One region of the Streptomyces sp. NPDC006261 genome, then DNA from elsewhere that is predicted to be linked to it. Evidence: riboswitches for the same ligand, from Rfam matches in the RefSeq annotation. Region 1 holds a riboswitch; the other holds the start of a gene.

The links. Region 1 has a riboswitch for cyclic di-AMP ahead of ABZ154_RS01750 (M23 family metallopeptidase). Riboswitches for the same ligand answer to the same signal wherever they lie in the genome.
Positions count from the first base shown of each region.
Region 2: linked by a shared signal. The riboswitch ahead of ABZ154_RS22155 (C40 family peptidase) and the one ahead of ABZ154_RS01750 (M23 family metallopeptidase) in region 1 are both predicted to bind cyclic di-AMP.

Region 1 is NZ_JBEXSI010000002.1:108,996-115,229, reverse strand. It holds gene ABZ154_RS01765 (GNAT family N-acetyltransferase) at 1-346, opposite strand, end outside; gene ABZ154_RS01760 (HPr family phosphocarrier protein) at 511-792, shown strand; gene ABZ154_RS01755 (GntR family transcriptional regulator) at 976-1,683, opposite strand; gene ABZ154_RS01750 (M23 family metallopeptidase) at 1,907-2,722, opposite strand; cyclic di-AMP (ydaO/yuaA leader) riboswitch at 2,736-2,902, opposite strand; gene ABZ154_RS01745 (pitrilysin family protein) at 3,126-4,496, opposite strand; gene ABZ154_RS01740 (pitrilysin family protein) at 4,523-5,878, opposite strand; gene ABZ154_RS01735 (DNA topoisomerase IV subunit A) at 6,159-6,234, shown strand, end outside.
Region 2 is NZ_JBEXSI010000033.1:65,897-72,130, reverse strand. It holds gene ABZ154_RS22170 (urease subunit gamma) at 1-31, opposite strand, end outside; partial or broken gene ABZ154_RS22165 (TetR family transcriptional regulator C-terminal domain-containing protein) at 171-581, opposite strand; gene ABZ154_RS22160 (hypothetical protein) at 538-681, shown strand; cyclic di-AMP (ydaO/yuaA leader) riboswitch at 1,035-1,221, shown strand; gene ABZ154_RS22155 (C40 family peptidase) at 1,225-1,695, shown strand; partial or broken gene ABZ154_RS22150 (LysR family transcriptional regulator) at 1,847-2,014, shown strand; gene ABZ154_RS22145 (ATP-binding protein) at 2,151-2,582, opposite strand; gene ABZ154_RS22140 (helix-turn-helix transcriptional regulator) at 2,833-3,693, shown strand; gene ABZ154_RS22135 (DUF397 domain-containing protein) at 3,721-3,963, shown strand; gene ABZ154_RS22130 (8-amino-7-oxononanoate synthase) at 3,956-5,116, opposite strand; gene bioB (biotin synthase BioB) at 5,261-6,234, shown strand, end outside.

The sequences.
Region 1 (6,234 bases):
CGGCCTCGTCGGCGGGGGCGGAGGCGGGCCTGCCCTGTTCGTTGATGCGGTCGAAGCGGACGGTTCCGATGAACTCGCCGCCGATCGTGACGGCCAGTCCCACCCGGTCGACGTAGTCGTGATGGGTGAAGCGGTGCACGTCCCGGTCGGAAAGGCGGGGGTACGGTGCGAAGAACCGGTAGTACTTCGACTCGTCGGAGACCTGCTCGTAGAAGCTGACCAGCCGTTCGGCATCGTCCGTGGTGATCGGTCTGATGCGTGCGGTGCCACCGTCGCGGAGCACCACGTCCGCTTCCCAGTGATCGGGGTACGCGTGATGCGGACTCTGCTCCGGCGTGGGCTCCATGGGCAAAGCCTACGGCCGGTATCCCGGTCGCGGAGGGATCGGTACCGGGGCAGTGTGAGGACCACCCCGGCCAGGCGTGCCGGAGGGGAGGGAGGCCGGGCACAGCATTGCGCACCGCATGAGAGACTGGTCTAGACAACCGTTGATATGTGAAGGGCAGAACCATGGCTGAGCGCCGCGTAAACGTCGGTTGGGCCGAGGGCCTGCACGCCCGCCCCGCTTCCATCTTCGTCCGTGCCGCCACGGCTTCCGGCGTCCCCGTGACGATCGCCAAGGCCGACGGCAACCCGGTCAACGCCGCCTCCATGCTCGCGGTGCTGGGTCTGGGTGCGCAGGGTGGCGAGGAGATCGTGCTCGCGTCCGACGCGGACGACGCCGAGGCCGCCCTGGACCGTCTGGCGAAGCTGGTCGCCGAGGGACTCGAAGAGCTTCCCGAGACCGTCTGAGGAACCCGAGACCGCACAACGGCGACGGACCCTGAGCCGTGGTTCCCCGAGGGGGGCCACGGCTCTTTCGTTATTTCTGACGCCGATGCGTCGCCCCCTCAGAGCTTGGCTCACTCAGGGCCTTATTCAGGCAGCATGGATAAAGCCCTCGGCAATTACTTCTCTTTGTATACGGTGCCCTTGTTAATGACGGGCACCCGCGATGTTTACGCCGTGTTGCGAAGAACTCACCCGGGGCGGCGGCGCCGCTCGCCGGCCGGGGCGGTCCGGGCGGCGCAGCCGGTGTGCCCCGGCGGCTCGTTCCGCATGCTGGGCGGTCAGCACCCTGGCCCGTTCCGTGTCGCCGCGCGCCACCGCGTCCACGATGGCCCCGTGCTCGGCCCAGGAGTCGACCGGGCGGGCCGGCTGCTCGACAGCGTACATCCAGGCGATCTTGTGTCGGAGCTGGGTGAGCAGGGCGATGAGACCGGGGCTGCCGGAGGCCTGGGCGAGGGTCTCGTGGAACCAGCCGCCCAGCGACCGCAGATCCTCCCCTTCGCCCCGGCGGGCCCGCTCCTGGCCCAGTCTGACCAGGCCGCGGAGCACCTTCAGGTGGGCCTCCGTGCGGCGCTGGGCGGCCCGGGCCGCACCGAGCGGCTCCAGGAGCATCCGCACCTCCAGCAGGTCGGCGGCCTCCCGCTCGGTGGGCTCGGCGACACAGGCCCCGGCGTGCCTGCGGGTGACGACGAAGCCCTCGGACTCCAGGGTGCGCAGCGCCTCGCGCACCGGGACGCGGGAGACCCCGTACCGGCGCGCCAGCAGCTCTTCGGTGAGGCGGCTGCCGCGCTCGTAGACACCGGAGACGATGTCGTCACGGATTGCCGTGCATACCGAGTGCGCGGGAACGCGCATGTCCGAACCTCCGCCTTGATCCCCGCGAAACGCGGCCGGCCGACGCCTGTTCCGTGACTCTATTGCAGTCTGCCGCAATTTCCGATGGCAGGCCGGAGTTGCTGGATATCTTCTGGCCAGGGCCGGGGCGGGAGCGACTCGGTACTGGGCTTTCCCCGGCGCATACCGAAGGCCCCGGCGGCAAACCGGGGCCTTCGGAAGTCGGGCGTCGCGCGAGGTGGGGTCAGAGGCTCAGACCGTGCGAGCGCAGGTAGCCGACCGGGTCCATGTCCGAGCCGTACTCCGGGGTGGTCCGGGCCTCGAAGTGGAGGTGCGGGCCGGTGGAGTTGCCGGTGGAGCCGGAAAGGCCGATCTGCTGGCCGGAGGTGACGCTCTGGCCGACGGAGACGCCGATCGAAGAGAGGTGGCCGTACTGGGTGTAGGTGCCGTCCGTCATCCGGAGCACGATGTTGTTGCCGTACGCGCCGCCCCAGCCTGCCTCGACGACCGTACCGGCGCCGACCGCGACGACGGAGCTGCCGGAGGCTGCGCGGAAGTCCACGCCGGAGTGGCTGCCGGAGGACCAGAGCGCGCCACCCGACTTGTAGCCGGTGGTGACGTACGAGCCGGCGACCGGGAGGTGGAAGGCGTTGAGGCGGGCGCGCTCGGCGGCGCGGGCGGCCCGGGCCTTCTCCTCGCGCACCTCCTTGGCGCGGGCGTCGGCCTTGCGCTGGGCCTCGGCCTTCGCCTTGGCCTTCGCGGCCTTGGCCTTGGCTTCGGCGGCCGCCTTGGCCTTCGCCTTGGCGATGGCTTCGGCCTGCTGGTGCTGCGCCCGGGCCTGGGCGTCGATCTGCTCGGCGAGCGTGGCGTCGAGGGCGACGGCCTGCGTGAGTCCAGTCTCGACGGTCTTGGGGGCCTCGGAGTCCGCTGCGACGGCCGGGGAGGCCAGGGAGCCGAGGACTCCGGTGGTGGCCAGGGCCGCGACGCCGGCGACCTGGGCGCTGCGGCGCGTCAGGCGGCTCGGGGCACGGTGCTTCCCGGTGGCACGGGTGAACGCCATGGAGGGGCTGATCCTTTCCTTCCTTCTCGCCTACCGGGTTAGCTGACGGGTTCGGAGCAGGAAGGTCTCCTACGGAGCTCCGCGCCGGGTCACGGCACGGGGATCCGATTCACCCCAGGGACTGCGTGGGTCCCCGGCTCCCCAGGCTCGCGCCTGACGGGGACTCGGCGATGGCTGCCCGGCGCCGCGGATGCGGCATACGGGTTACGGACAGCTGGGCCGACGCTAGGCGGGGCGGCTTCCCGCCACCAAACGGACAGGGCGATTTGTCGCGCATCCCACAGGGCATATATGCGCTCTCTCCAATGAATGGAATGAATAGCCCTTAACGGACAAATGCGAGGACCCCGGCGGATCGCACTCCGCCGGGGTCCTCTTCGTCCTGTTGTGTACCGACGACGCGTCAGCCGCTGACGACGGTCACCTCGCCGATGCCGAGCGCCTTCACCGGCTCCGCGATCTGGGCCGCGTCCCCCACCAGGACCGTGACCAGCCGGTCCACCGGGAAGGCACTGACCACGGCCGCGGTCGCCTCCACGGTGCCCGTCTCGGCGAGGCGGGCGTACAGCTGGGCCTGGTAGTCGTCGGGCAGGTGCTGCTCGACCTGGTCGGCCAGCGTGCTCGCGACCGAGGCGGCCGTCTCGAACTTCAGCGGGGCGACGCCCACCAGGTTCTGCACGGCCGTCTCGCGCTCGGCGTCGGTCAGCCCCTCGGCCGCCAGCGTCCGCAGGACCTTCCAGAGGTCCTCCAGCGCCGGGCCGGTGGACTCGGTGTCCACCGAACCGCTGATGGCGAGCATCGCCGCGCCGCCCGAGTCGGGGCCGGTGGAGCGCAGAACCTGGGCGAAGGCGCGTACGCCGTAGGTGTAACCCTTCTCCTCGCGCAGCACCCGGTCCAGCCGGGAGGTGAGCGTGCCGCCCAGGCAGTACGCGCCGAGCACCTGGGCCGGCCAGACGCGCTCGTGCCGGTCGGCGCCGATGCGGCCGATCAGCAGCTGGGTCTGTACCGCGCCGGGGCGGTCCACGATGACCACACGGCCGGTGTCGTCGGCGGTGATCGGCGGGACCGGACGGGCCTGGCCCGCGTTGCCCGACCAGTCACCGAGGGTGTCGGCGAGCAGGGCGTCCAGGTCGATGCCGGTGAGGTCGCCGACGATCACGGCCGTCGCGGTGGCGGGGCGGATGTGGGCGTCGAAGAAGGCGCGCACGGCGGCGGCGTCGATCCGCCGCACCGTCTCCTCGGTGCCCAGACGCGGGCGGGACATCCGGGCGGTGGCCGGAAAGAGCTCCTTGGAGAGCTGCTTGGCGGCGCGCCGGGACGGGTTGGCCTGCTCGTGCGGGATCTCGTCGAGGCGGTTGCCGACGAGCCGCTCGATCTCGCTCTCGGCGAAGGCCGGGGCGCGCAGAGCCTCGGCGACCAGGCCGAGCGCCTTGGCCAGCCGGGAGGCCGGGACCTCCAGGGAGACCCGGACGCCGGGGTGGTCGGCGTGCGCGTCCAGGGTGGCGCCGCACCGCTCCAGCTCGGCGGCGAACTCCTCGGCGCTGTGCTTGTCGGTGCCCTCGGAGAGCGCGCGCGACATGATCGTGGCCACGCCGTCCAGGCCCTCGGGCTCGGCGTCCAGCGGCGCGTCCAGGAAGATCTCCACCGCGACGACCTGCTGGCCGGGGCGGTGGCAGCGCAGCACGGTCAGCCCGTTGGGCAGGGCGCCGCGCTCGGGCGCGGGGAACGCCCACGGCCGGGCGGTGCCCGGGGTCGGCTGCGGGTGGTACTCCATGGCTACTCCAGTCACGGCGGCGTCGCTCACTTGTCCGCCCCCTCGGGCGCGTCGATGGCCTCGTCGGCGTCCTCGGCCGGCTCGATCGGCTCGTAGACCAGCACCGCCCGGTTGTCGGGGCGCAGAGCCGCCTGGGCCGCCTCGCGCACCTCCTCCGCGGTGATGTCCAGGACGCGTCCCACGGCACTCAGGGCGAGCTGCGGGTCGCCGAACAGGACCGCGTAACGGCACAGTTCGTCGGCGCGGCCCGCGACCGTCCCCAGACGGTCCAGCCACTCACGCTCCAACTGCGCCTGGGCCCGCTCCATTTCCTCGGGCGTGGGCCCCTCGGCGGCGAACCGGGCCAACTCCTCGTCGACCGCGGTCTCGATCTGCTCCACCTCGACACCGCCGGAGGTCTTCACGTCCAGCCAGCCCAGCGAGGGCGCCCCGGCGAGCCGCAGCAGCCCGAAGCCCGCCGCCACCGCCGTACGGTCGCGGCGGACCAGGCGGTTGTGCAGGCGGGAGGACTCGCCGCCGCCCAGCACGGTCAGCGCCAGGTCGGCCGCGTCACAGGCGCGGGTGCCGTCGTGCGGGAGCCGGTAGGCGGCCATCAGCGCTCGCGCCGGGACCTCCTCGTGGACCACTTCGCGCAGCTGCTCGCCGATGATCTCGGGCAGGGTGCCGTCGCGCGGCGGCTGCTTGCCGTCGTGGGACGGGATGGAGCCGAAATACTTCTCGACCCAGGCGAGGGTCTGCTCGGGGTCGATGTCCCCGACGATCGAGAGCACCGCGTTGTTGGGCGCGTAGTACGTACGGAAGAACGCGCGGGCGTCCTCCAGCGTGGCCGCGTCCAGGTCGGCCATGGAGCCGATCGGGGTGTGGTGGTACGGGTGGCCCTCGGGGTAGGCGAGGGCGGTGAGCTTCTCGAACGCGGTGCCGTAGGGCACGTTGTCGTAACGCTGGCGCCGTTCGTTCTTGACGACGTCGCGCTGGTTCTCCATGGACTCCTCGTCGAGGGCGGCGAGGAGGGAGCCCATACGGTCGGCTTCCAGCCAGAGAGCCAGCTCCACCTGATGGGTGGGCATGGTCTCGAAGTAGTTGGTCCGCTCGAAGCTGGTCGTCCCGTTGAGCGAGCCGCCGGCCCCCTGGACGAGCTCGAAGTGACCGTTCCCCTTGACCTGTCCCGAGCCCTGGAACATCAGGTGCTCGAAGAGGTGAGCCAGGCCGGTGCGTCCCTTGACCTCGTGGCGCGAACCGACGTCGTACCAGAGGCAGACCGCGGCGACCGGGGTCAGATGGTCCTCGGAGAGCACCACACGCAGGCCGTTGGCCAGGCGGTGCTCGGTCGCTGTCAAGCCGCCGGAGCCGGCCTGTGCTGTGGCCGTGTGACCCATGGGCATGTACGTCCCTTCGATCGCGATACTGGACTTCCTGCCAGACCTGCCACTCTAAGCAAGCGCACCGGCACCTGGCGAAGTTCCCGTTCCGCCGATGTTTCCGTCGATGGTGTCGTGGGCGCCGCGGGCCGGGCCGCCGAGGACCGCTTGGGACGGGTCGAGGTCGGCGTTGTCAGTGCGGCGGTCCACAATGGTCCGCGACAGCAGCTCGTCCTGTCAGCTCGTGTCGCCCCGAACAAGTTCAGGTTGTCCGAACAGAATCCGTGAAGGAGTCGCAGCCGCGATGGCCCGCCGTAGCACGAAGACCCCGCCGCCGGACGACTTCGAGGAGAAGATCCTCGACATCGACGTCGTCGACG
Region 2 (6,234 bases), on a different contig from region 1:
GGCGTTCCTGCTCGTGCGGGGTCAGTTGCACGCTTCCACCTCATCGTCCACCGCCCGGTAACGGCCTCCGGGCGCAGCGGGACCCTATCCCTGTTCAACAGTTCGTTGAACGACGAACCCGGCTCCCGCGACCAGGTATTGCACGTTAGGGCGGAAGTTTTTCCGTCGCGTTAACTGGCCCTTTGCGGACCCATGGACATCGGCCCGCGCAAGCCGTTCTCCAGCACCTCGGGGCGTACGTCCCCGAAGAGAGCCTCCTGCACGATGAAGCCCCGGGCGGTGGCGATCATCGCGCGCGCCACATGGTCGGCCACCACGTCGCCGACCAGGATTCCGGCGTCCCGGTAGGCCTCGACCAGTCCGGTCCATGCGGCGCGCATCGCGGCGTAACCCTCCTCCGACCGCGCCGCCAGTCGCCCGTCGCGCAGCGTCTCGGACCAGAGCGGTACAGCGAGGGCGGCGAAGGTCCGGCGCTCGAGCCCGCACACCGCCCCGTCCAGCACCCGGCCGAGCACCCGGCCCAGCAGCACGTCCGGGGTGGGCGGCGGAGACATACGGCCGGCCTCCTCGAACGCGCCGCGCGAGCGGCAGATCCACGCGGCGACGCTCGCGCGTGCCCTGCGGGTGCTGGACGGCGAACGGCGGGCGGGCCGGGTCGCCGTACCGCCGACCCCGAACTGAGCCGCGCTGCGCGCCGGGAGCGCATGACGGGAGCGGGCCGGTCGTCCTGCCGTGCGACACGCCCGGTCCCGCGATCGATTTCCCTCGCTCGTTCGGCGTAGGCGATCACCCGCGCGAGCGACGGCTCAACTTGCGCCCGACGCGGGAGTCGTACTCGAAATGCGGCCTTTCGTCGCTGGTACGAGGGCGTGCGCCCGGCTCGTCGGCGGGGGCGAATCCCCCCTGTCCACCTGAATGGATCAGTGGTGAGGAGACTCACAAATCCCTGTTTCGACTCGGAAATCCGGCACTTCGTGAGTCAAGATCCCTGGGACGACAAGCCCCCGCCACCGCGGCGGGGCGGTCCGGGTGGACGCCGAGTCCTGCCGCCTCCCGGATGACTGGTCGACAGGAGTGGATCGGCAGGAGTGGAGGACCCGAGCACAACGGGCCGACCGGGAGACCGGGAAGCCCTCGGGGTGAAGCCGCGTCGAGCGGCCGGGCAACTTCGCCAGCCCGAACCCGACAGGTCATCCTTCACAGGCGGCTGACGAAGGGTTGCGCATGTCTGCGCAGGTTCATGTCCCGTCTCTGTTCGCCCGGGTCGGTACGGCTTCCGTGCTCACCCTGGCCGTGACGTCCTCGATGCTGGCACCAGGGCTGGTCGACGATGCCGAGGCCGCCACCCATTCGACGAAGGCGCTGAAGGTCGCCGCGTCGAAGAAGGGCGCTCCCTACAAGTACGGGGCCGCAGGTCCCAACCGGTTCGACTGCTCGGGGCTGACTCTCTACTCGTTCAAGAAGGCCGGGAAGAAACTTCCCCGCACAGCACAGCAGCAGTACAACAAGACCAGCCGTATCTCCTCGTCGAAGCGGAAACCCGGCGACCTGGTCTTCTTCCATTCCGGGCGCAGCGTCTACCACGTGGGCATCTACGCCGGGGGCGGGAAGATCTGGCACTCCCCCAAATCCGGGGACGTGGTGCGCAAGGCGAAAATCTGGTCCAAGAGCGTCTGGTACGGACGGGTCCGCTGACCCACCGGCCGGACGCTCTTCCCTTGCGGGCGGTACGCCGCGCGCCTCGGCGCCGCCCGCAAGGCTCCGGCGGCCCTCCTGGGCGCTCTCGGCGCAGGAGGGGCCCGGTCGCCAGCACCAGTGCAGTCCGGTGAGCGCCACGCCGCTGCCGCGGGCCCATCCGGAGGTCGATCCGGCCGTCACCGGGTACGAGCCGCCGGGCGGAATCGCGGCGGTCACCGCGGGCGAGGTGGACCTGGCGCTGACCCACACCTACGAACAGGCGGTGGCCGACCCGCCGGCCCCAGGTGTCACCGTCGAGCCCCTGCTGTTCGAGGAGTGGTCCTGGCGACGATCTCCGTGGTGCACCGCGGCGACCGGGCGACCGCCGCGGCCGGCGGCGCTGCTCGCCGTGCTGCGGAGCGGGATCGGCCGGGTGGCGGCCCCCTGCGCCGCCGGTTCCCCGAACCGTGCCGTCAGCCTTGGAATGGCACCGCCCAGGGCAGCGCGATCCAGACCGTCTTGCCGCCCTCCGCCGTCGGCACGACCGTGAGCCGTCCCCCGTATTCCTTGGCCAGTGTCCGGATGATCACCATGCCCCGCCCGTTGTCCTGCCGTACGGCCGCGGGCAGCCGCTGGGGCCACCGGGGGTGACTGTCCGTCACCCCGAGGCGCAGTTCCTCGTCGCGTTCGAGGCGCAGATCGACCGTGAAGGTGGGCGACTGGCCGAAGGTGTGCTGGACGGCGTTGGTGGTGAGCTCGGAGATGATCAGCCGGATGGTGTCGGCGAGATCCGTGTCCTCGGAGAGGCCCCATTCGGCCAACGTCCTGGCCACATATCTGCGGGCCGAGGAGACCGAGACCGGATCGCTCGGCAGGGTGACGGTTGCTTCCTGATGGTCTGCCATGGCGACGCCGTCCCTTTCGCGCCCCGGCCGACCGGCAGTCGGCCAGGATTGTGCTTCGCGCCAGACTGCCACTGTTGGAGCTCGCTGTAACGACGTTCGACCAAGATATGCATATATCTGTCGCTCGAAGCGGTGAATTCGGGTCCCGCACAACCCGGACGAAGGGCACACTGACCCCCCTGCGGGCCCGAACCTTGCGGTGTGTGTCGGACCCGTCCCGTTCCGTACCGCACAGTGCGAGGAGACCTGGATGCTGCACGGCCCCGTCGTCCGACGACGGAAGCTCGGCGAGGAGTTACGGAGTCTGCGGCACGCCTCCGGACTGACCAGCCGGGACGCGGCGCGCCTGCTCGGCTGGCACCAGTCGAAGGTGAGCCGTATCGAGACCGGCGCCAGCGGGGTCAGCCCCGAGGACGTGACGCGTCTGCTCGACATCTACGCGGTGCGCGACACGCAGCTGCGCGCCCTGCTCGAAGTGCTCGCCGGGTCGGCGGGCGGCGGCGGCTCGGGGTGGTGGCACGCCTACCGGGGCCTGATCCCGCCCCAGTACCGCGACTTCATCAGCCTGGAGTCCCAGGCCAGTACGGTGCGGACCCTGGAGACGTCGGTGGTGCCGGGGCTGCTCCAGACGGCCGGCTACGCGCGGGCGGTGACCCGCGCCTCGCTGGACGGACTGCCGGCGGACCGTCTGGACTCGCTGGTCGAGGTGCGGCTGGCGCGTCAGAGGGTGCTGCGCGCGAAGCCGCCGCTGCGGTTCACCGCCGTGCTGGACGAGGCGGTGCTGCACCGGGAGGTGGGCGGGCCCGAGGTGATGCGGGACCAGCTGCACCATCTGACACAGATGGCCCAACTTCCCCATCTGGCCCTCCAGTTGCTCCCGTTCTCCGTCGGCGGGTATGTCGGACTCACCTCCCCTTTCGTTATCTTCTCCTTTCCGAACATTTCCGATCTGGATGTGGTCGTTCTTGACCACTTGACGAGTAGCCTCTATCTGGAGCGGAAAGAAGACCTCGAGGCGTACAGCTCGGCCTTCCGCACCTTGCAGACGCACGCACTGACGCCGGATCAATCGCTGGAGCTCCTCGCCGCGATCCGCTGCGGCTTCCGTTAGGACGTCCGACTGCCCGAGGGGGGCATCATGTCCGACCGTCTCGCACCACACGCCGTACCGCCCGCTGGGAGGCCACTGCTGTGGCGCCGCAGCAGCCGCTCCACCGGAATGAACAACTGCGTGGAGACCGCACAGCTCTACGGATCGGAGTACGGCGGGCCGCTCCTCGCCGTACGCGACTCCAAGGACGTGGAACGGCCGCCGCTGCGCTTCTCCCCGTCGGCCTGGACCACGTTCGTGGCCGGGCTGGCGCCGCGTCCCTTCAGCTGAGCGGAGCCAGTGCCTCCCGGGGAGCGGTGGCGACGACCGTGGACACCGCGGCCGTGATCTGCTCCTCGGTCAGGTCCGCCCGCGCGGTCAGCCGCAGCCGGGAGACGCCGTCCGGCACCGACGGCGGACGGAAGCACCCGACCGCCACCCCGGCCCCGCGGCAGTCGGCCGCCCACCGCACCGCCGCGTCCGCGGAGGGCGCCCGGACGGAGACGACCGCCGCGTCGGGCCGGACCGCGGTCAGTCCGGCGGCGGTGAGCCGCCCGTACAGTGCGGTGGCCACCTCCCGGGCCCTGGCCGCCCGTTCCGGTTCCCGGCGCAGCAGCCGGAGCGCGCCCAGTGCGCCGCCCGCCGCGGCCGGGGCGAGACCGGTGTCGAAGATGAACGTACGGGCCGTGTTCACCAGGTGATCGATGACCCGGGCCGGTCCGAGGACCGCGCCGCCCTGGCTGCCCAGGGACTTGGAGAGGGTGAGCGTGGCGACGGTCCCCTCGCCGCCCGCCAGTCCTGCGGCGGCGAGGGCGCCGCGTCCACCGTCCCCGAGGACGCCGAGGCCGTGGGCGTCGTCCACGACGAGCGCGGCGTTCGCGGTGCGGCAGACCTCGGCCAGGGCGGACAGGGGTGCCGCGTCCCCGTCGACCGAGAAGACGGAGTCGGTGACGGCGAGCGCCCGCCCTCCGTGGGACTGGAGCGCCTTGGCGACCGCCTCCGGATCGGCGTGCGGGACGACCGCGGTCTCCGCACGGGAGAGCCGGCAGCCGTCCACGATGGACGCGTGGTTGCCCGCGTCGGAGACGATGAGTGAACCGCGCCCGGTCAGTGCCGTCAGGGCCGCCAGATTGGCCGCGTAGCCGGAGGAGAGGACGAGGGCCGCCTCGAAGCCGCAGAAATCGGCGAGTTCCCGTTCGAGTTCGGCGTGCAGCGCGGTGGAGCCGGTGACCAGCCGGGACCCCGTCGCGCCCGCACCCCAGCGGTGGGCGGCACCGGCGGCGGCGGTGGTGACCTCGGGGTGCCGGGTGAGGCCCAGGTAGTCGTTGCTCGCGAGGTCGAGGAGCCCGGCCGCCGCACTCCTCGGGCGCAGGGCCCGGACGAGTCCGGCGGCGGCCCGGCGGCGGGCCTCGTCGTCGATCCAGTCGAACGGGGCGAAGGACATAGGAGGGTCCCCTTTGTAGGCAGCTCACAGACCCTAGCGGGGGGCGCAGCAGGTCAGGGTGTGGCAATACACACACCCTCGTCCACGTCTCCTGTCTGGTTCCTCCTTGGCTGGAGGCGGTGCCGTAAGCCAGGATCATCTTTCATGGACCTGCTGAACACGCTGGTGGACAAGGGGCTGCGGCGCGAACTGCCGACCCGCGAAGAAGCGCTCGCCGTGCTGGCGACCTCCGACGACGACCTGCTGGACGTGGTGGCCGCGGCCGGCAAGGTACGCCGCCAGTGGTTCGGGCGGCGCGTCAAACTCAACTACCTGGTCAACCTGAAGTCGGGGCTCTGCCCCGAGGACTGCTCGTACTGCTCGCAGCGGCTGGGCTCCAAGGCCGGGATCCTCAAGTACACCTGGCTGAAGCCGGACGAGGCGTCCAAGGCGGCCGCCGCCGGGGTCGCGGGCGGCGCCAAGCGGGTCTGCCTGGTGGCGAGCGGGCGCGGGCCGACGGACCGGGACGTCGACCGGGTCACCAAGACCATCGAAGCCATCAAGGAAGAGAACGAGGGCGTCGAGGTCTGCGCCTGTCTCGGTCTGCTCTCCGACGGACAGGCCGACCGGCTGCGTTCGGCGGGCGCCGACGCGTACAACCACAACCTCAACACGTCCGAGGAGACGTACGGGGCGATCACGACCACCCACACGTACGCGGACCGGGTGGAGACCGTGCAGCAGGCCCAGGCCGCGGGCCTGTCGGCGTGTTCCGGGCTGATCGCCGGGATGGGCGAGAGCGACAAGGACCTGGTCGACGTCGTCTTCGCACTGCGGGACCTGGACCCGGACTCGGTGCCGGTGAACTTCCTGATCCCGTTCGAGGGCACGCCGCTGGCCAAGGAGTGGAACCTCACCCCGCAGCGCTGCCTGCGCATCCTCGCCATGGTCCGCTTCGTCTGCCCCGACGTGGAGGTCCGGCTCGCGGGGGGCCGCGAGGTGCATCTGCGCTCGATGCAGCCGCTGGCGCTGCACCTGGTGAACTCGATCTTCCTCGGTGACTACCTGACGAGCGAGGGCCAGGCCGGCCAGACCGACCTGGACATGATCGCGGACGCCGGTTTCGAGGTGGAGGGCGC